2 regions of the Anaerotignum lactatifermentans genome follow, and region 2 is predicted to be linked to the other one. Evidence: a T-box and tRNA genes for the amino acid it is inferred to sense, from the RefSeq annotation. Region 2 holds a T-box; the other holds one or more tRNA genes.
The links. A T-box is a leader RNA that pairs with one kind of tRNA and senses whether it is charged. The one in region 2 lies ahead of INF29_RS08080 (phenylalanine--tRNA ligase subunit alpha), so its partner is inferred to be a tRNA-Phe.
Positions count from the first base shown of each region.

Region 1: it has a tRNA-Phe gene. The T-box ahead of INF29_RS08080 (phenylalanine--tRNA ligase subunit alpha) is inferred to sense a tRNA for this amino acid. The anticodon was not compared.

Region 1 is NZ_JADCKK010000027.1:20,989-30,689, forward strand. It holds gene tet(W) (tetracycline resistance ribosomal protection protein Tet(W)) at 1-1,044, opposite strand, end outside; gene INF29_RS08340 (hypothetical protein) at 1,656-1,943, opposite strand; gene INF29_RS08345 (hypothetical protein) at 1,947-2,090, opposite strand; gene INF29_RS08350 (hypothetical protein) at 2,105-3,028, opposite strand; gene INF29_RS08355 (coiled-coil domain-containing protein) at 3,044-3,964, opposite strand; tRNA gene INF29_RS08360 (tRNA-Gly) at 4,104-4,175, opposite strand; tRNA gene INF29_RS08365 (tRNA-Gly) at 4,217-4,288, opposite strand; tRNA gene INF29_RS08370 (tRNA-Gly) at 4,341-4,412, opposite strand; tRNA gene INF29_RS08375 (tRNA-Phe) at 4,419-4,491, opposite strand; tRNA gene INF29_RS08380 (tRNA-Leu) at 4,521-4,604, opposite strand; gene INF29_RS08385 (hypothetical protein) at 4,770-5,336, opposite strand; gene INF29_RS08390 (permease prefix domain 1-containing protein) at 5,333-6,088, opposite strand; gene INF29_RS08395 (hypothetical protein) at 6,115-6,675, opposite strand; gene INF29_RS08400 (permease prefix domain 1-containing protein) at 6,672-7,382, opposite strand; gene INF29_RS08405 (hypothetical protein) at 7,395-8,063, opposite strand; gene INF29_RS08410 (hypothetical protein) at 8,079-8,660, opposite strand; gene INF29_RS08415 (permease prefix domain 1-containing protein) at 8,657-9,382, opposite strand; gene INF29_RS08420 (PadR family transcriptional regulator) at 9,351-9,701, opposite strand, start outside.
Region 2 is NZ_JADCKK010000026.1:5,714-15,414, reverse strand. It holds gene trmD (tRNA (guanosine(37)-N1)-methyltransferase TrmD) at 1-405, shown strand, start outside; gene INF29_RS08090 (hypothetical protein) at 574-843, shown strand; gene INF29_RS08085 (DEAD/DEAH box helicase) at 1,084-2,700, opposite strand; T-box leader at 3,036-3,260, shown strand; gene INF29_RS08080 (phenylalanine--tRNA ligase subunit alpha) at 3,333-4,352, shown strand; gene pheT (phenylalanine--tRNA ligase subunit beta) at 4,394-6,793, shown strand; gene INF29_RS08070 (DegV family protein) at 6,908-7,789, opposite strand; gene INF29_RS08065 (DNA topoisomerase III) at 7,961-9,701, shown strand, end outside.

The sequences.
Region 1 (9,701 bases), on a different contig from region 2:
CGTCCGCAGCATGGGGAGGGGGTCCTCGCGCCACCTTTTACGAGGGAGCCGGGTTTGGTCCCCTAATACATCGTTTAACCTCACGCTGTCGCTGGGAAGGATAACAATTTCACCCTGATAAGCGGTGTCTGTCCGAACAATTTCCCCTTTGGATGGAATACGCATCTCTGTGATTTTCAGCTTTTCTCTCCCGGCCAGGGCCACCGTATCCCGCAGGCGCAGCGTTCCGCTGTATAACCGTAGATAGACACGCCGCTGGCCGCAATCGGTGTACTCAACCTTGAAAACGCTGCCGCATAGGGCGGCGCCCCCCTGTTCCCCAATCGGTTGGAACAGCCCTGTCACCGCATCCATCAACGGTTGAATGCCAAGGCCATTTTTGGCGCTGCCATGATAGACTGGGAACAGGGAGGCGTCTTGAACCCGCTGCTGTTCCTCCCGCGCAAGTTTTTCCCGGCTGATTGGTTCTCCTGCGATATACTTTTCCAATAATTCATCGTTATTTTCGATGACCGCATCCCATGCTTCTATGTCGGTATTTTCCTCCAGGACTATTTCCGGGGACAGCGACACCGTCTGCTTGATGATAATATCGGCGGAGAGCTTATCCCGAACAGACTGAACCACGCTCTGCAAATCAACGCCAGCCTGGTCGATCTTGTTGATAAAGATAACGGTGGGAATGTTCATTTTCCGCAGGGCATGGAACAGAATACGGGTCTGGGCCTGCACGCCATCTTTAGCGGAGATCACCAAGATGGCCCCATCTAAAACAGCCAAAGAGCGGTACACCTCCGCCAAAAAATCCATGTGGCCGGGCGTATCCACAATGTTAACTTTACATCTGTGCCACTGGAAGGAAGTGACTGCCGCTTGAATGGTAATCCCACGCTGCCGCTCCAAAAACATGGTGTCCGTCCTCGTTGTCCCTTTTTCGACGCTCCCCGGTTCTGAAATGGCTCCGCTGGCATATAGCAGGCTCTCCGTCAAGGTCGTCTTTCCAGCGTCTACATGGGCAAGAATTCCAATATTGATTATTTTCATGTGATTGTCCTCCCTTTACAGCCCCAAAGGGCATAAAAATCCCCAGCAGTAAAATACTTTTACCACTGGGGATTATAAGTTGCGGACATACACATATACAGCATACACCTGTTTGTGATTGCTGTTTTTGGGGATATGTCAAAATTGATAAGGCAAAAGTATTCTTAAATTGGGTACAAAAAACTAAGCCCCTACAAAAGGAGCTATCATAATCCTTTGTTCCCACTATTTGATTATAGTTTTATTTAAGAATACCTTGCCGCATATTTTTTACTCCTTTTCTGGATTAAATCATTGTATCACATCAGTTTTAGGAAAGCAAGTACCTAAAAGAAATTTTTCTTCCCCTTATATGTAACAATCATACCGGCTTCCTAGCGTTCAGAATGTTTTCTGCTGTCTGCTGTGGTGTTTGGTTGGAATTGTCCAACCAAAAGCCGATCCGTGGTGTTGTCTGCATTTTACTAAATACAAATTCAATGTATACAGAAAGATATAAGGAGTGGGAGGGATTCCGCCGTAGTTGGCATTGTAGGAAAATCCAAAAGTTTAGATTTTCCCACAATGCTTATCTTTTGGTCTTTGGTTCGGAATAGTGTAGTGCTGGCGGTCTATCTCTTGTTTTCGGTTGCTTGCTTCCTTACCGTACATGAGCATTCCATCTGGGCTGCTTTTTCTTTCAAAGCAGTTTCATATTTTTCTTTGCTGCCACGAAGTCTACGCACTTCTGAATCCACAGACTGCAATTCTTTTTCCACCTGCTCCAGAACCCCTTTGGCTTCTTCCAGCCGCAAAGCCGCTTCTTCCGCTTCTTTCTGCTCTTTTTCCAAATTTTTCTGTTTCGTACCTGAGAGAGAGGACAGTATAGAGGTCATGGTCAATCCTTCCAAATCTTTCACATCCTAGACTTCTCGGCGGTGCTCCACGGACAGTTCCAGCATTTTTTCTTCCAGTTGTTTCCGCCGTGCCCGCAATTCCTCTCTCTTTTTGCATAGAGTTTCTTCCATATGGCAGTTTTCACGCAATTCCCACAAATTCTGTTCCATACGAATCCCCCATTTCACAGCTGTTCCATATGTGTCTGCCATTCCTGCCGCAATTGCTCTTTTTTCTTCTGATTTTCCTCTTTTCGCTGCTGGATGCTTTCACAGACCCGCTCTATTTCCTTTTCCAGACGCCGCATATTAGAAAGGCTTTCTGTAATCTCCTGCTGCACCAGATAATCTATGAGAAACCCATCGAACAGATAATCCATCATAGACCATTCTGTGCCAAATTTATCGACACCCACTGTATCTGCTCCGGCAATATCAGACAGTTCTGCACGGAATTTTCTAAGAAGATATTCGATTTCTGTCATGGCACATTTCGCCTGATTCATCCGGTCACGTTTCATCATGGTGGTCATCATGCCGCCGCCCATCATATCCACAACGCCCCAGCTTTCAGCAGAATCCAGCGCATGCAAGGCGTTTTCCACTTGGACATGCACATCTCTGCCTGCGTCCAGTGCTTCCTGTAATTCTTTATCCTCAGCTTCCAGCGCTCCAATTTCTTTTTGCAGCTGCAAAAAGCCGGTATCCTGCCCCATGGCTTCCAGTTCTGCGGCTCGTTCTTCCAGGGCTTTCTGATACTTGATTTCACATCCCTGCAAACGAAAAAGCTCGTCCCTGTTTTTTCGGATTTCTTCTTCCAGTTTTTGAAAGGCACTGTCGGCGGCTTCCTTTTGCAGCAAAGCCTCTTGGGCTTCCTGACGCTCTTTTTCCAGCTGTTCTTCTTTCCTGCCAGAAAGGGCAGAAAAAATCCCTGCCAGACTGATGCCTTCCAGCTTATCCACATCTTTTTGTTCTTCTTGCCAACGCTGTGTGGCAGCGTCCAATTCCTGTTTCAATTTCCGCCGCTGTTCACAGAGTGCCTCCTGTTTCCGTTCCAAAGCTGCTTTGCGATGTACCTGCTGTTGTAATTCCTGCCAATACTGTACCATACGCATCCCCCATTCTTACAACTGTGCCACCTGATTTTCCCACTGCTTCTGCAAAGTCGTCTGTTTTTGCCGAATACTCCGCAGCTCTTCCAGAATCCCTCGTTCTTTTTCCTCCAGCGCACCACTGAAGTTGTGCAGACGAGCAAGAGCCATTTCGATTTCATCCTGCACAGACCAATCGATGAGGATATTATCCAGAAAAATATCCCAGCCGCGCTGTCTTCTGGCTTCCTGCAAATGATCCTGGGCTGCCAAAAGCTGCTTGTCCTCCACAACTCTGGCACGTTTGACAGCTTCCTGTAAGCCTGCCATTGCCTCTTTGGCTTTCTGTACCCGTTCCTGTTTCAAATAAGAACTGAGCAGACTGCCTCTGCCTGCATCCCAACGACCATACCCTGCGGCATCCTCCAAAATACCAAGTACATTCCGTACTTCCCAGCGCACGTCTGCAATTCGGTTTCTTTTTTCCAGCAAAGCCTGTTCCTGTTCTTCCAGACTGTGAATCTGTGCCTGCAAAGCCTTCATGCCGCTGTCTGTGCCTGCTGCCTCCAATTCCTCTGCCCGCTGGATGATATAATCTTCATAACGGGTTTGACTGCCGCTCAATTGGCCGATGCGTTGATCCAGCTGCCGCAGAGTATCCTCCATTTGCGCAATTTCCTGCTGTACCTTCTGATATTTTACCTCCACCTGAGCAGCTTCTGCCTGTTCCTGTGCCAGCGTTTCTTCATATTTGCCTGTGGCTTTCGTAAAGAGGTTCCGCACGCCTCCCTGTTCCATCCGTGCCACATCTTCCAGTTCTTTCTGCCGCAGCACCGCCAGTTCCCTTTCATAGCTGCAAAGGCTTCTATATTCCACTTCCAGACTGTCCCGCTTCCGGCGCAAAGTCTGTTCTTCTTCCATTTCCGCCTGCAATGCTTGCAGCCGTTCATCCATACCAGACACCCCCTTCTGACAAAAACTATTTTTTCCATCATATCATAAAAGCACATAAAAAACTGCGCCATTGCACCAGAAAATTCTTACGAATATTTTAAAACAAAAAAAAGAGCATCCAAAAGATACTCTCTGAAACAGCGCGAGACGAGATTCGAACTCGCGACCCTCGCCTTGGCAAGGCGATGCTCTACCACTGAGCCACTCGCGCATAAGATATCAAATTTTTTTCAGAAAGCAGGATACGTAGAAAGCGCGAGACGAGATTCGAACTCGCGACCCTCGCCTTGGCAAGGCGATGCTCTACCACTGAGCCACTCGCGCATAAAGTATCCATGCTTCCTATGAAATTGCTTCTGTGCCTGATAACACAAAAAGCGCGAGACGAGATTCGAACTCGCGACCCTCGCCTTGGCAAGGCGATGCTCTACCACTGAGCCACTCGCGCATAAAGTGCCCAGAACCGGAATCGAACCAGTGACACGAGGATTTTCAGTCCTCTGCTCTACCAACTGAGCTATCTGGGCATATACAGATTTCTACCATCAAAAGGAAGTGCCCGAGACCGGGATCGAACCGGTACGAGTGTTACCTCGCAGGATTTTAAGTCCTGTGCGTCTGCCAATTCCGCCACTCGGGCTTATCCTGTCGTCGTTTGACGGCTTGTTAATAATACCAAAAGAAAAAGACTTTGTCAACGGTTTTTCCTAAATTTTTTTTGAAGAAGTTTTTCTCACCTCAAATCATAGCCAAAAAAGCTGTAATTTCCGGCAAAAAAGGGGAATCTGCCTTTTTCATTCCCCTCTTACCATGTATACTCTGCCAAAACGTTACCCTGCGCATCTGTCCCGATCATAGATGATACACCATACTGATTTTTCTGATATTCTTCCAGTATATGATTTCCATAAAAATAGCCATCCTCCCGCACCGGCAGCGTTCCCTCATAGTACACTTCGTTGTTTTCCAGTCTGCTCAAGGTATACTGTACTTGTGTCACACCATCTACCTGACAGATACCATAGAGTACGTCCATATCACTCTGATACTCTCCCCAAAGGGGCGGCAAACGCAGTCTGTCATCCTCTGGAAAAACATAATGTCCGCCGCTTCTGCTGCCCCAGAAAATCCCCATGTGGCGTTCCATGACACAATAATTCAGATTCTGTCCCCATTTTCCCAGTATGAAATATGTACCTTCAGCGCCTTCCCCTTCCAATAGGATTTCCTCTGACGGTCCAACATGTTGATACTTTTCCTCAGCGGCAAAATATTGATGGGGTGTCAGCCTAAAATCAAATAATTTCATATACCCACCCATGCAAATTGCCATCAGCAGCAAATACAGCAGAATTTGTTTTCTTCGCTTCATTTACCTTCCTCCTTTTGGGGCAGGGGAATTTTCATGTCAAATTGACGTCCTTCCCTATCATAAATAAAATGGCACTCTTTTGCGTCAGCTGGAAAATCTGGATAAGTTATGCTGCCCGCTTCGTAATAAATTCCGCTAACTGCAATCTGTGTATTACGGGGGCGAAATTGGCTGGTATAATTTTCTCCGTCTGTCAGATAGCAGTCATAAAAGTCAAAGGTTCCAGTCAATGCTGTAGAAAACAGTTCCTGATAGGTAATGTACTTTAATTCCATATCGCCATTTTGATAATACCGGAGTTCTTCCACGCCCACGACCATATCATCTACTTTTACCTGTCGATTCACTTCCACGGTATAGACCAGATTCTCCGGTGTTTCTTCATATAGTTCCGTAAAAAACCGATCCACAGCCCCATATCCCGTACCAATGGCACGGCATCCGCCTACAGAAATCACAGGCAATCCAAAGGCAATAAATATCAGTATAAACAGCCTGCGTACCCACAGCCACACGTACCCCAAAACAGGATTATGGGCTTCATTCAGCTCTTTTCCCAATTCCTCGCTGTCCCCCATATAATCCACCGTCAGCTGTGCCGCCTGTTCCTCGTCAATGTCCTGCGAAAGCAAGTCTTCGTATAAATCCTCCATGTGCTCCCGCAATTCCTGTCCGATGTCATAACGGTCAAAGCGGAATTTGACATGGGAAGTCACCGCTGTAATATAATTTTCAAATAGTTCCTTAGCCATGTCATGTTCCCCCTTCTGTCTTACACCTACTGACTGTCTTTTCCTATCACTTCTCCGGCTGCATTTTTGCAGATGACTTCTTTCACCCAATAATTCATTGTTCTTGGTACATAGGAATCCAAAGCCATACTGAAAAATCCATTTTCCCCCACAGGAATGGTATACCGTCCAACTTCCTGCCATTCATTTTTCTCACTTTTCCATTCTTCCACAACACAGACCACTTCCACAGCTTCTGGTTCCTTCGTCTGACCAACAATGAAATCCTCTAAAATCCATGCTCTTGTTTTTTCTTTCACCGGAAAATAACCAGCCCAATGTTCATTGGTATGCTTCCAAAAAATACCCATACTCGGCTTTGCAGATACAACATAGAATCCTTCCTGTTCTATTCCCACAAAGCATAGACAATCATCACCTCTGGTTCCGATTTCCATAACTTCTTGCGCAGGTCCCAGCCATTCCGCTTTTTCTGCACTGCGAAAGACCCTTTCCGGTGTCAGGTGATAGCCCCCTTGCCACAAAAACAGCAAGGCTGTCAATGCAATCAAAATGACATTTCTTACAATCTGCTTTTTCCGTTTCATTCTGCCATCACCCGCCCCTCTGTCAGGGAAACCTCAATTTCTTTTTCATAGCCTAAGAAAAATACGACCCTGTCCGCTTCCGGCGGCACATCATAACTCCAATTTCTGCCCTTTTCATAAAAAGGAGAATTGCTGGAAAACCGACCGCCATTTCCATGACAGATTTCTTCCCCCACATAAATTTCCGCATCAATGCCGCCTCTTCCCAGACTGCGGCTAAGCCATGGATTCTGGCGGATGTGATAGGTATATTCCAGTGTACCATCGTCATAATATCGGATTTCCTCTATCTGTACCTTGCTGCCATAAAGCTGGACCTCCAATACTGGCGAAATGGTATAAACCACATTCCCATTTTTGTGTTCTATCTGCTGAAGATAAGTATCTCCAAAGCTAACTCCTTGGATGATTCCCCATCCGACCAATGCAACCACACAAAGCCTTGCCATCCACCTTGTCACCAGCCAAATCCAGCCCCAAAGAGGATGATGGACTTCGTTCAGCTCCTTGCCCAATTCCTCGCTGTCCCCCATGTAATCCACCGTCAGCTGTGCCGCCTGCTCCTCGTCAATGTCCTGTGAAAGCAGGTCTTCGTATAAATCCTCCATATGTGCCTGTAATTCCTTGGCAATGGCACGGCGGTCAAAGGGAAATTTCACATGGGAAGTCACCTCTCGGATATATGTATCAAATTTTTCTCTCTCCATGACTTCCCTCCTTTAAGGTCTTGCCTTTCGTTCTTTCACATCTTCATATGCCCAGCCGCCAACAGAAGAAATCTGCGGCTGATGTCCTTCCACATCATATTCCTTTCCGTCTTTGCCCAAACCCTTTCGGTATACCACTTCCCCTGCAGATGTTCTGCCTTCCACATAGCCCACATAAAACATGTCGGCTTTTTCCTGTGGAAAGTCCATTTTCTCATGGAAAAAACCATTTTCCCCAACAGGCAGTGTGATTTCTTCCACAGGCTTCAAATCCTCCACTTCATCCTCCATGGAATAAAACAGGCAGGTCACTTCCGTAACTTCCGGCAGCAGAGAAAGCCCCACCAGAACACTTTCCTTTGTGAGCCTTGCATCCACATCCCCGTACATGGAGTGGTATCCTTCCACATCCACATCGGTGGACATTCGCCAGAACAACCCCAAATATGGTTCCACCGGAATCACCGAAAGACCATTGTTCCATTTTCCCACATAAATCTGACTGCCATCTCCTCTGGGATAGGTCAGAAGGATTTCTTCCGATGGTCCGTAACGCAGTCCCCGCTCTGCTCCATGAAAAGCAGCTTCCGGTGAAAAATAAAGTCGATTACTCCTGACCCATAGACCGCCGCAAAGAATCAACACCAGCAGGAACAAAACACATTGTTTGATTCGTTTCATTTTCATCACCTGCTTTTATACATCCGCACCCTTTATAAATATGGTCTCACCAGACTTTCCTTTTGCTTCCACATACTCAACGGTGTATCCATATTCTGTCGATGCCTCTACAGGCAAAGAGGTTTCTCCATAGAAAAATCCATCTTCCCCGATTTCCATAGTCAGTTCCTTTACAAAAACAGACGCTTTTTCCACTTCGTCATAGACATACAGTTTGCACGTAACTTCTGTGGCTTCTGGCAGTTCACACAAGCCCACAATGTAGTTCTCCTCTGTCAAAAACGCCTCCACAGGTTCCTCTATGAGCAAACAATGCATATTACCATTTATCAGGTCAGTGCTTTTCCAAAATATCCCCCATTTCGGCTCTACACCAACCACAGAAAGCCCTTCTTCCCAACGTCCCACCAAAACCTGACTGCCATTTTCTTTTTCATAAGTCAGCAAAATTTCATTTGATGGACCATAACGCAGCCCCTGTTCCTCTGCCGCCATAGCTGCTTCCGGTGACAAATGCAGTCCGCTGCGCCAAAAAACATATCCGCCACAAAAGAGCAGGACCAGCAAGAAAATAACGATCTGTTTTCCACGCTTCATTCTGCCATCACCCTGCCTTCTGTCAGGGAAATTTCAATTGGTTCTCCCCAGCCATTGCCCAAATCCGCATTTGCCCGGATTTCCAGCCGGTCCGCTTCTTCCGGTACATCCCTCAGCTTGATTTGACCTTTTCCATAATAACGTCCGTCTTTATAACTTCCTTCCCCATTGTAGCACTGTGTTTCTCCCACATAAGGAAAGGCACGGATTTCAAAAGTCCAATATTCATCTCTGGAAAAAGGATTTCGCCATGTGGCATAATCCACTTCCATCCTGCCGTCCTCATAGTACACAATTTTATCGATGTACAAGGTATAATCGTAAACCTGTTTTTCCACATCAGGAGAAATGGTATATACCACTTCGCTGGCAGAAGCCGGATACACTTCCGCAAAATACCCTTTTGCAATGCCGATGCCTGTATCCAAAAGACCAAAAGCCGTTTTTGCTGCCACCACAATGCAAAGGATGCCTAATATCAGCCAAACATACCCCAGAACAGGATGATGGGCTTTATCCAGCTCTTTTCCCAGTTCTTCGCTATCTCCCATGTAGTCCACAGTCAGTTCTGCCGCTTGTTTCTCATCAATGTCTTGAGAAAGCAGGTCTTCATACAAATCCTCCATGTGTTCCGCCAGCTCCTGCCGGATTTTCCTGCGGTCAAAGGCAAAACGCACATGGGATACCACATCATTCAAGTACCGTTCCCAAGGTTCCCGCATAGCCACTCCCCCTTATGACACGCTCCACAGAACCGCAGAAGGTTTCCCACTGCTTCTTTTCTTCTGCAAGCTGTGCCTTGCCTGTCGCCGTAATACGGTAATACTTCCGTTCCTTGCCGCTTTCCGTTTTGGCGCGATAGGACTTCACCAGATTTTGGCTTTCCATACGATGAAGTACAGGATACAGTGTACCTTCCTTAAACTGGAATACATTCTGACTTCTGGCACTGATTTCCTTGATGATTTCATAACCATAACAGTCTTTTTCCGCCAATAAGGACAAAAGCATCAATACCGTACTGCCGCCTACCAATCCCTT
Region 2 (9,701 bases):
TATGAAGGCATTGACGAAAGAATCATTGAGGAAATTGTCACAGATGAAATTTCTCTGGGAGATTTCGTTCTCACAGGGGGAGAATTGGCGGCAATCACCATCATTGATGCCGTATCCCGTCTGGTGCCCGGTGTGTTGGGTAAAGAGGATTCTTTTGCCGATGAAAGCTTTTCTGATGGGCTGCTGGAATATCCTCAGTATACCCGTCCTCCCGTATTCCACGGGAAAGAAGTGCCGGAAATTCTTTTGAGCGGACATCATGCCAACATTGCCAAATGGCGCAGAGAACAGTCCCTTATCCGCACCGTGAAAAAACGTCCGGATTTGTTGGAAACGGCAGAACTGACCGCAAAGGAACGACAGTTTGTGGAAAGACTGCGGGAAGAATTGCAGGAAACAGAATAAAATCTTGGAAGAAAGCTGATATCTTTTATATTGCAAAGATTTCAGCTTTTTTTGTTGTGGAAAAGCGTTAGACAAGATGCGAAAAGATTGCTTTGTATATGCTTTTCAGGTATGATGAAATTAAGAGGAAAAAGAAAGAAAAAATGATTTTGTAGAAGGGGGATGCTTATGAATTGGTGGAATATCTCTGTATTTTGTATCATTCCCATTGCATCTGTGGTATTCTTTTTCTTTTGGAAAAGAAAATATCTTTGGATGGCACCTTTGATTTCTACAGCCATTTCTGTTGTAATCAGCCTTTTGGCAATGCCGTCCATTCTTAGCGATGCAGAGCATCGTAATATGTTTTTTGGCATTAGTATCATGCTCCATATTCTGATAGTAGTTGTATTGACGGTCATTGCTTATGCCGCGGCGCGTTTTTTAGCTAAAAAATAAAAATGATGAATTTCCTTGAAATGAAAAAGTATCTATCCAGAGCAACTTCCACTTAAAAAACATTGTTTTCTGTTTTATTGATTTTTAAGTGGAATTGCGGCGGCTATCTTCAGAAGAAAACATACCTGATAAAGTTTCAGCAAAAATAAGAAAGCTAAAATCCTTTGTATGAATAAGGATTTTAGCTTTTTCTATTTTCTTATGAAGAAGCCCTAATTTTGGATAGATGCTTTTGTGTTTTTATCTCTTTTTTCCTTTTTCTTTCTTGGCAATTTCAATGTGTACCCGTTTGTTTTTGATTTTGCAGTTTTTCATGCCGTAAAGGACGTCTTTCACATATTCCTTAGGTACATCCACAAAGGTGTAGTCATCGAACAGGTCGATGGCACCCAGTGCTTTGCCGGGAACGCCTGCTTCGTTGGCAATGGCACCAACAATATCTTTGGCACGGATTTTGTTTTTCTTACCAGCGCTGATGAACAGACGTACCATTTTTTCGCCTTCACCGCCGTACATTTCTGTACCGTTGAAGTTGATGTCGTCCATGATGTCTATATCGTCGGTGCGTACATCTGCCAGATTGTGTTTCAGCAGGGCAGCGGCAATGTCCATAGCTGCATAGTCGTCTTCCATAAGGCGTTCAACCAGATTGATATATTTCACCAGATGACCTTCCTGAATGGTTTCTTTGATTTTTTCCAGGAAGATGTTTGTTTTCATTTCTTCTACATCGCTGAGGGTAGGCAGTTTCTGCTGGATGATCTTCGTTTTGGTGTAGCGCATGATATCACGCAGCTTGTAGATTTCTTTGCCTACGCAGAATGTGAAGGCTTTGCCGCTTCTGCCAGCACGACCAGTTCTGCCGATACGGTGTACATAGTATTCTTCATCCTGGGGAACGTCGTAGTTGAATACGATATCGATGTCGTCTACGTCGATACCTCTTGCCGCTACGTCTGTAGCAACGAGAATTTCGATGGTGCCGTTACGGAATTTCTGCATCACTTTGTCACGCTGTGCCTGTTTCAGGTCACCATGAAGACCTTCCGCAAAGTAGCCGCGACCCTGGAGCAGTTCCACCAGATCGTCAACACGTTTTTTGGTGTTACAGAATACCATAGCCAGATTAGGCATGTAAACGTCGATGATACGAGTCAGGGCTTCCAGTTTTGTTTTTTCTTTTACGTCGAAGTAATACTGTTCGATGTTGGGAACAGTCAGTTCTTTGCGAACGATTTTTACATATTCAGGGTCTCTCTGGAAACGTCTGGTAATGTCCAGAATTTCAGGAGAAAGGGTAGCGGAGAACAGCAGTGTCTGATGGTCTTCGGGGATTTTCACCAGAATGGTTTCGATGTCCTCCCGGAAGCCCATGTCCAGCATTTCGTCTGCTTCGTCCAGAATCATCATCTGTACGGTTTCCATTTTCAGTGTACGGCGGCGCATGTGGTCCATAACACGGCCGGGTGTACCAATGACAACCTGCGCACCTTTTTTCAGTGCTAAAATCTGACGGTCAATAGGCTGACCACCGTAAATGGGCACAACGCGGATGTTGTCTTTGTATTTCAGCAGTTTCCGGAATTCTTCGCTGACCTGAATCGCCAGTTCTCTGGTAGGGCAGAGAATCAATGCCTGCAAACGGCGGTCATCGGGATCGATACGTTCCAGACAGGGAATGCCGAATGCGGCCGTTTTGCCTGTACCTGTCTGAGACTGACCGATGATGTCTTTGCCTGCTTTTACCAGAGGAATTGCCTGGGACTGGATGGGAGTTGCTTCTTCAAAACCCATATCCAGTACAGCCTGGTAAATTTCTTTGGATAACTGCATGTCTTCAAATCTTAAATGTTCCATGTGATTTTCCTTTCTTTTTTTCTTTGCAAAGCCGAAGAAAACCCACAGAACCCGTTGAAAGATGTTTTCTTTCGACTCAAAACTTATATTTCAGCGCTTTGGCAATGATAAAACTTCCCGATTAAAGCGCAGGGCGGAAAAAAACCGCAGACAATAACTATACCAGTTTTGCATACAAAAAGCAAGGCGAAATCCAGGGGGCTGGAGCAAATTGTGATAAAGTCATAAAAATATAAAAGAATCGTGTATTTTTTTGCATGGTAATCAAAATTTCTAACCGCGTTCCCCCTTGACTTTCTGTTACAGTATGTTATAATGTGGTCATTGTAAATAGTCGAAAGGCTATGAAGGTGAAAAGTACGCAGATGCGCCGCCGCAGAGAGAAAACGTCATCGGCTGAAAGCGTTTTTGGTCTGGAGAGTTTGCGGAAGTTCCCACCGGAGCCGATTTCCTGAAGTGCCTGTGGCAAGCGTAGGGAAATCCGTTTCATGCACGTTACGCATCAGAGTGCCTGTGTTAGCAGGAATTTGGGTGGTACCACGGAAGTCTTCGTCCCTATTGGGATTGAAGGCTATTTTTTTTGCAGTGAAACGTCAATCAATATCAGATAGAAAAAAGGAGAGAAAAGGACAATGAAGGAAAAATTAAAAGCCATTCAGGAAAAAGCCATGGCTGCTTTCCAGGAAGCAAAAGAAATGAAAGACATTGATGATCTGAAAGTAAAATACCTTGGCAAAAAAGGTGAACTGACAGCCATTTTGAAAGAAATGGGCAAACTCAGTGCAGAAGAACGTCCCATCATCGGTCAGATGGCAAACGATGTTCGTCAGAATCTGGAAAAAATGCTGGATGAAGCAAAAGTACGTCTGGCAGCTGCAGAAATGGCACATCGTCTGGAAAAAGAAAAAATCGACGTTACGATGCCCGGCAGAGCAAGAGCAGAAGGTCATAAACATCCTATGAGCATCGTTACAGATGAAATTTGCAGTATCTTCATGGGCATGGGCTACGAAGTAGCAGAAGGTCCTGAAGTAGAAAAAGACTACTACAACTTCGAAGCACTGAACATTCCTAAGAACCATCCCGCAAGAGATGAACAGGATACTTTCTACATCGGCGGCGACATCCTGCTGCGTACCCAGACATCTCCTATGCAGGTTCGTACTATGGAAAAAGGCAAACTGCCTATCCGTATGGTATGCCCCGGTGCTGTTTACCGTTCTGACGAAGTAGACGCAACCCATTCTCCTGTATTCCATCAGCTGGAAGGTCTGGTTGTAGATAAGAATATCACCATGGGTGACCTGAAAGGCGCGCTGGTTGTATTTGCGAAAGAATTGTTCGGGGAAGATACAAAAGTTCGTTTCCGTCCTCACCATTTCCCTTTCACAGAACCCAGTGCAGAAATGGACGTTACCTGCTTCGCATGTGGCGGTGAAGGCTGCCGTGTATGTAAAGGCGAAGGCTATATCGAACTGTTGGGCTGCGGTATGGTACATCCCAAAGTTCTGAAAATGAGCGGCATCGATCCCGACGAATACAGCGGTTTCGCATTTGGTATGGGTCTGGAACGTGTTGCAATGCAGCGTTACGGCATCACAGACCTGCGTCTGCTGTTCGAAAACGATATGAAATTCCTGAAACAGTTCTAATAGATTTTTGAGTATTTGCATTTGAAAGGAGAATCAGTAACATGGATGTACCTATGTCATGGTTAAAAGAATATGCAGCGGTGACTGCACCGTTGAAAGATTTTATGGAAGATATGACAATGAGCGGTTCTAAAGTAGAAGGTGCTACTTCTATGGCAGGAGAACTGAAAAACATTGTCACAGGTCATATCAAAGCCATTGAAAAACACCCCCACGCAGACAAATTGGTGGTTTGCACCATCGATGTGGGCACTGGCAAAGATCTGACAATCGTTACCGGCGCACCAAATGTAAGAGTTGGGGACTATGTTCCCGTTGCACTGGATAATTCCGTTATCGCAGGCGGCAAAGAAATTCATACAGGCGACCTGAGAGGCATTGCTTCCGAAGGTATGCTTTGCTCCATTGAAGAACTGGGCTTCGACAGACACGATTTCCCCGAAGCGCCTGAATACGGCATTTATATTTTCCCTGAACCTGTAGAACTGGGCAAAGATGTTGCAGATGTTCTGGATCTGAAAGATGATGTAGTAGAATACGAAATCACTTCCAACCGTCCTGACTGCTTCAGCATTCTGGGTATTGCCAGAGAAGCGGCTGCAACATACAAAATCCCTTATTGCCCTCCTGAAATTACAGTAAAAGAAGAAGGCGAAGGCAAAACAGCAGATCTGATTTCCGTAGAAATCAAAAATCCTACACTGTGCCCTCGTTATGTGGCAAGAGCGATCAAAAATGTAAAAATCGCTCCTTCTCCTCGTTGGATGCGTAAAAGACTGCGTGCCGCAGGGGTTCGTCCTATCAACAACATCGTAGATATCACCAACTACGTTATGTTGGAAATGGGTCAGCCTATGCACGCTTTCGACGTTGACACCATCAAAGACAGACATATTATCGTAAGAAACGCAAACGAAGGCGAAAAAATCACAACACTGGACGGCGTAGAACGTCAGCTGGATCCTTCCATGCTGGTAATCTCCGACCCTGAAAAAGCAGTTGCAATCGCAGGTGTAATGGGTGGTGAAAACTCCAAGATCAGTGAAAACGCAGAAGCTGTTCTGTTCGAATCCGCTGTTTTCGATGGTCCTAACATTCGTATCACAGCAAAGAAAGTTGGTCTGCGTACAGACGCTTCCAGCAAATTCGAAAAAGGTCTGGATCCCAACCTGGCTATGGATGCTGTTAACAGAGCTGCACAGCTGGTTGAAATGCTGGGCTGCGGCGAAGTTGTTCCCGGCGTTGTAGACTGCTATCCCAATAAGAGAGAAACATGGGAACTGTCTTACTCTCCTGAATGGATCAACAAATTCCTGGGCACAGACATTTCCGAAGAAGAAATGCAGCAGATTTTCGAACGTATCGAACTGAAAGTAGACCCTGTAAACCATAAAGTAACTGTTCCTACATTCCGCCCTGACCTGGAAGCACAGGCTGACCTGGCAGAAGAAGTAGCACGTTTCTATGGCTATGACAAGATCGAACCCACACTGGCTTCTGGTACACCTACCGTAGGTAAAAAGACTTATGCACAGAACATCACAACACTGGTAAAAGAAACTATGGTTGCAGAAGGTCTGTGTGAAGGTATGACATACAGCTTCGAAAGCCCTAAGGTATTCGATAAACTGCTGATTCCCGCAGACAGCAAACTGCGTCAGACAGTTACCATCTCCAACCCTCTGGGTGAAGACTTCAGCGTAATGCGTACTGTTTCCATCAACGGTATCCTGAACTCTCTGTCTACAAACTACAACAGAAGAAATGAAAGCGCTGGTATCTTCGAAGTAGCAAGAGTATATCTACCCAAAGCTGTTCCTGTAACAGAACTGCCTGACGAAATCCCTACACTGACAGTTGGTATGTACGGTAAAATGGATTTCTATGACATCAAAGGTGTTGTAGAACATCTGATGGTCGTACTGGGTATCGGCGACAGAGCAGAATATACTGTAGAAACAGAACTGCCTTGGATGCATCCCGGCAGAACTGCTTCTGTAGTGATTGATGGTGTAAATGTTGGTTATGTTGGTGAACTGCATCCCACTGTTGCAAAGAACTACAACATTGGCACAAAAGTATATCTGGCAGTGCTGAATATGGAAGAACTGATCAAAGCTTCCAACATGGTAAATGTTTATAAACCTCTGCCCAAATATCCTGCAATCACCAGAGATATTGCAATGCTGGTGAAAGAAGACGTAACAGTAAAACAGATTGCAGATGAAATCCGCAAAAACGGCGGCGAATATCTGGAAGAAGTCAAACTGTTTGACGTATATCAGGGTGAACAGATTGAAAAAGGTTACAAATCTGTAGCTTACTCCATTTCTTTCCGTAGCGCAGAACGTACATTGGCTGACGCTGACGTTGCTGACAGCATGCAGGCAATTCTGGATGGTCTGGCAAAAGAACTGGGCGCACAGCTGAGAGATAAATAAGAAAAAAACTAGAATAGGCGGCTTGAGAAAGCCGCCTATTTTTTTTGCAAAAAAGAAAACTCCGAAGTTCCTTTGCTGGAATGTTCGGAGTTTTTGTTTTGATTTTAAATAAAATTACAGCTTTTCATACTGCTTGATATAACAAATCCCTACAGCTGTTGGACCACAATGGGTACCGATGGTGATACCAACGGGCCATGGGGTGTCCATAACATAAAATCCTTCTGCTTTCAGCTGTGCAATCAGGTCTTCCGCCACAGCCTGACGTTCTTTTTCGGCACGAATGACGCAAAGGGTATATTTATCCTTCTGGTCACCGATTTCTTTTACGGTCATATCAAAGATGGTTTTCAAAGCTTTTTTGTGCCCGCGAACTTTGCTTTCTGGGAACAGTTCGCCTTCTTTCATAACGATGATGGGCTTGATGTTCAAAATGGCACCGGCAAAAGCCGCAGCTTTGCCTACACGTCCGCCATGCTGCAGGAAGTCCAGAGAATCAACGGTGAAGTTGATTTTTGTGGTCTGTTTCTGAATTTCCAGTGTTTCCAGCAGATTATCCAGATCATATCCAGCGTCACGCATGCGGCAGGCTTCATATACCAGCATACCCTGTGTACCGGTAACGCTGATAGTGTCTACCACTTCAATGCGGCTGTCAGGATAGGTTTCCAGCAGAATCTGCTTTGCGTTGTTGGCACTCTGGAAAGAACCGCTGAATTTCGCGGTCAGACACATGCAGACAATGTCTTTGCCTTCTTTCAGATAAGGTTCAAATACATCAATATAATCCTGAATGGGAGGCAGGGAGGTTTTGGGGAAAACCTTTGCTTCCTTTACTTTGTCATAGAATTCTTCCGGTGTCAGATCCAGTAGTTCTTTATGATAGTTGATGGTGTCAAAAGTTGCGTAGTAAGGCACAATGCCAATGTTTAATTTGGGCAGCAAGTCTGCGGGAATATCGCAGGAACTGTCTGATATAATCTGATATGGTCTCATAATAATCCTCCATACTTGTTTTCTTAGTGTTTCTCCATTGTAAGGCAAAGGCGCCTTGTTTGTCAACGAAAAGGGCGCAAGTACTGAAAAAAGGGGAAAACCGTGGATTTTGTTTGATTTTTCGTATACAGAATGCTATACTGAAATAATGTGGCAGAAAGGAGGAAGAACATGGGAAAAACACTGGTCATTGCCGAAAAACCTTCTGTGGCAAGGGATATTGCCAAAACCCTTGGGGTGTCTGGAAAAAATGAAGGATATCTTACTGGGGAAAACTATGTGGTTTCCTGGGCAATTGGGCATCTGGTAACCTTAGCGGAGCCGGAAGCTTACGACGTGAAGTATAAAAAATGGAATTTTGAAACACTTCCCATTCTTCCTGATTCTATGAAACTAGAAGCCATCAAAAAAACACGCAGTCAATTGAAGGTGCTGCATAAACTCATGCACAGCCGGGAAATTGACGAAATTATCTGCGCCACGGATAGTGGGCGGGAAGGAGAGTTGATATTTCGGTATATATATGAAATCACCCAATGCCGGAAACCTTTTCGGAGACTATGGATTTCCAGTATGACGGAGACCGCCATCCGGGAGGGATTTGCTCATTTGCAGGACGGCAGTCATTATGATCTGCTGTATCATTCTGCCAGATGCCGCGCAGAAGCGGACTGGCTGGTGGGAATGAATGCTTCCCGCGCTTACACCATTCGGTATGGAGCATTGCTCAGTATCGGAAGGGTGCAGACGCCAACACTGGCGCTGATTGTAGAAAAACAAAAAGAAATTGATGCCTTTGTGCCGCAGGATTATTTTGAGGTGCAGGCGGATTTTGAACAGTATACCGGTTTTTGGATCGACGAAAAAGAAAATACCCGTCTGGATCTGCGGGAAAAAGCAGAACAGATTGCGGCAAGAGTGAAGGGACAACGCGGAATTGCTTCTCAAATCGTCAAAGAGGAAAAACGCCAATTGCCGCCGCTGCTGTATGACTTGACAGAGCTGCAGCGGGAATGCAACCGGAAATTCGGATTTTCCGCAAAAAAGACACTGGATATTGCCCAGTCCTTATATGAAAAGCGAAAAATGATCACCTATCCTCGTACGGACAGCCGTTATCTCAGTGATGATATGGTGGGGAAAATCAAACAGACCTTAGGTCGTTTGAAAGATGTGCCGGTGTTTTCTTCCTATGCGGCGGAAGTTCTGGCAAAGGAAAAATTGCCATTGTCAAAACGTATCATTGACAACAGCAAAGTCACAGACCATCATGCGATCATCCCTACGGATACCCGTCTGCGGACAGATCATCTGACACCGGAAGAAAACAAGGTGTTTTCCCTGGTGGCTGCCAGATTTCTGGCGGTTTTCTATCCAGCTTATGTGTATGAAGCCACAAAGGTTTATACCAAAGTGGGGCTGGATACCTTTTTATCGAAAGGTAAGACCGTTTTGCAGGAAGGATGGCAAGCTGTGGAAAAAGCATTGCTGCCGGAAACCCGCAAAAACAAGACAGAAAAAGAAGAAGAACAGCAGCTGCCGCCATTGACGGAACAGCAGCCTGTTGTTGCAAAGCGCACCAAGGTGCTGGATAAGAAAACCAAAGCGCCACCACCCTATACAGAAAGTACGTTGTTGTCCGCCATGGAAAACGCTGGACGTTTTGTGGAGGATGAAGAACTGAAAGAACAGATGAAGGACAGTGGTTTGGGTACTCCTGCCACAAGAGCTGCCATCATTGAACGGCTCCTTTCTGTGGGATATATCATGCGAAAAGGAAAGACGCTGGTTCCCACGGAAAAAGGACAGAAACTCATTGCCGTTGTACCGGAAGAACTGCGTTCTCCCCAGACTACAGGAAAATGGGAAAAAGGGCTTTCTTCCATTGCAAAAGGAAAAATGACAGAAGAAC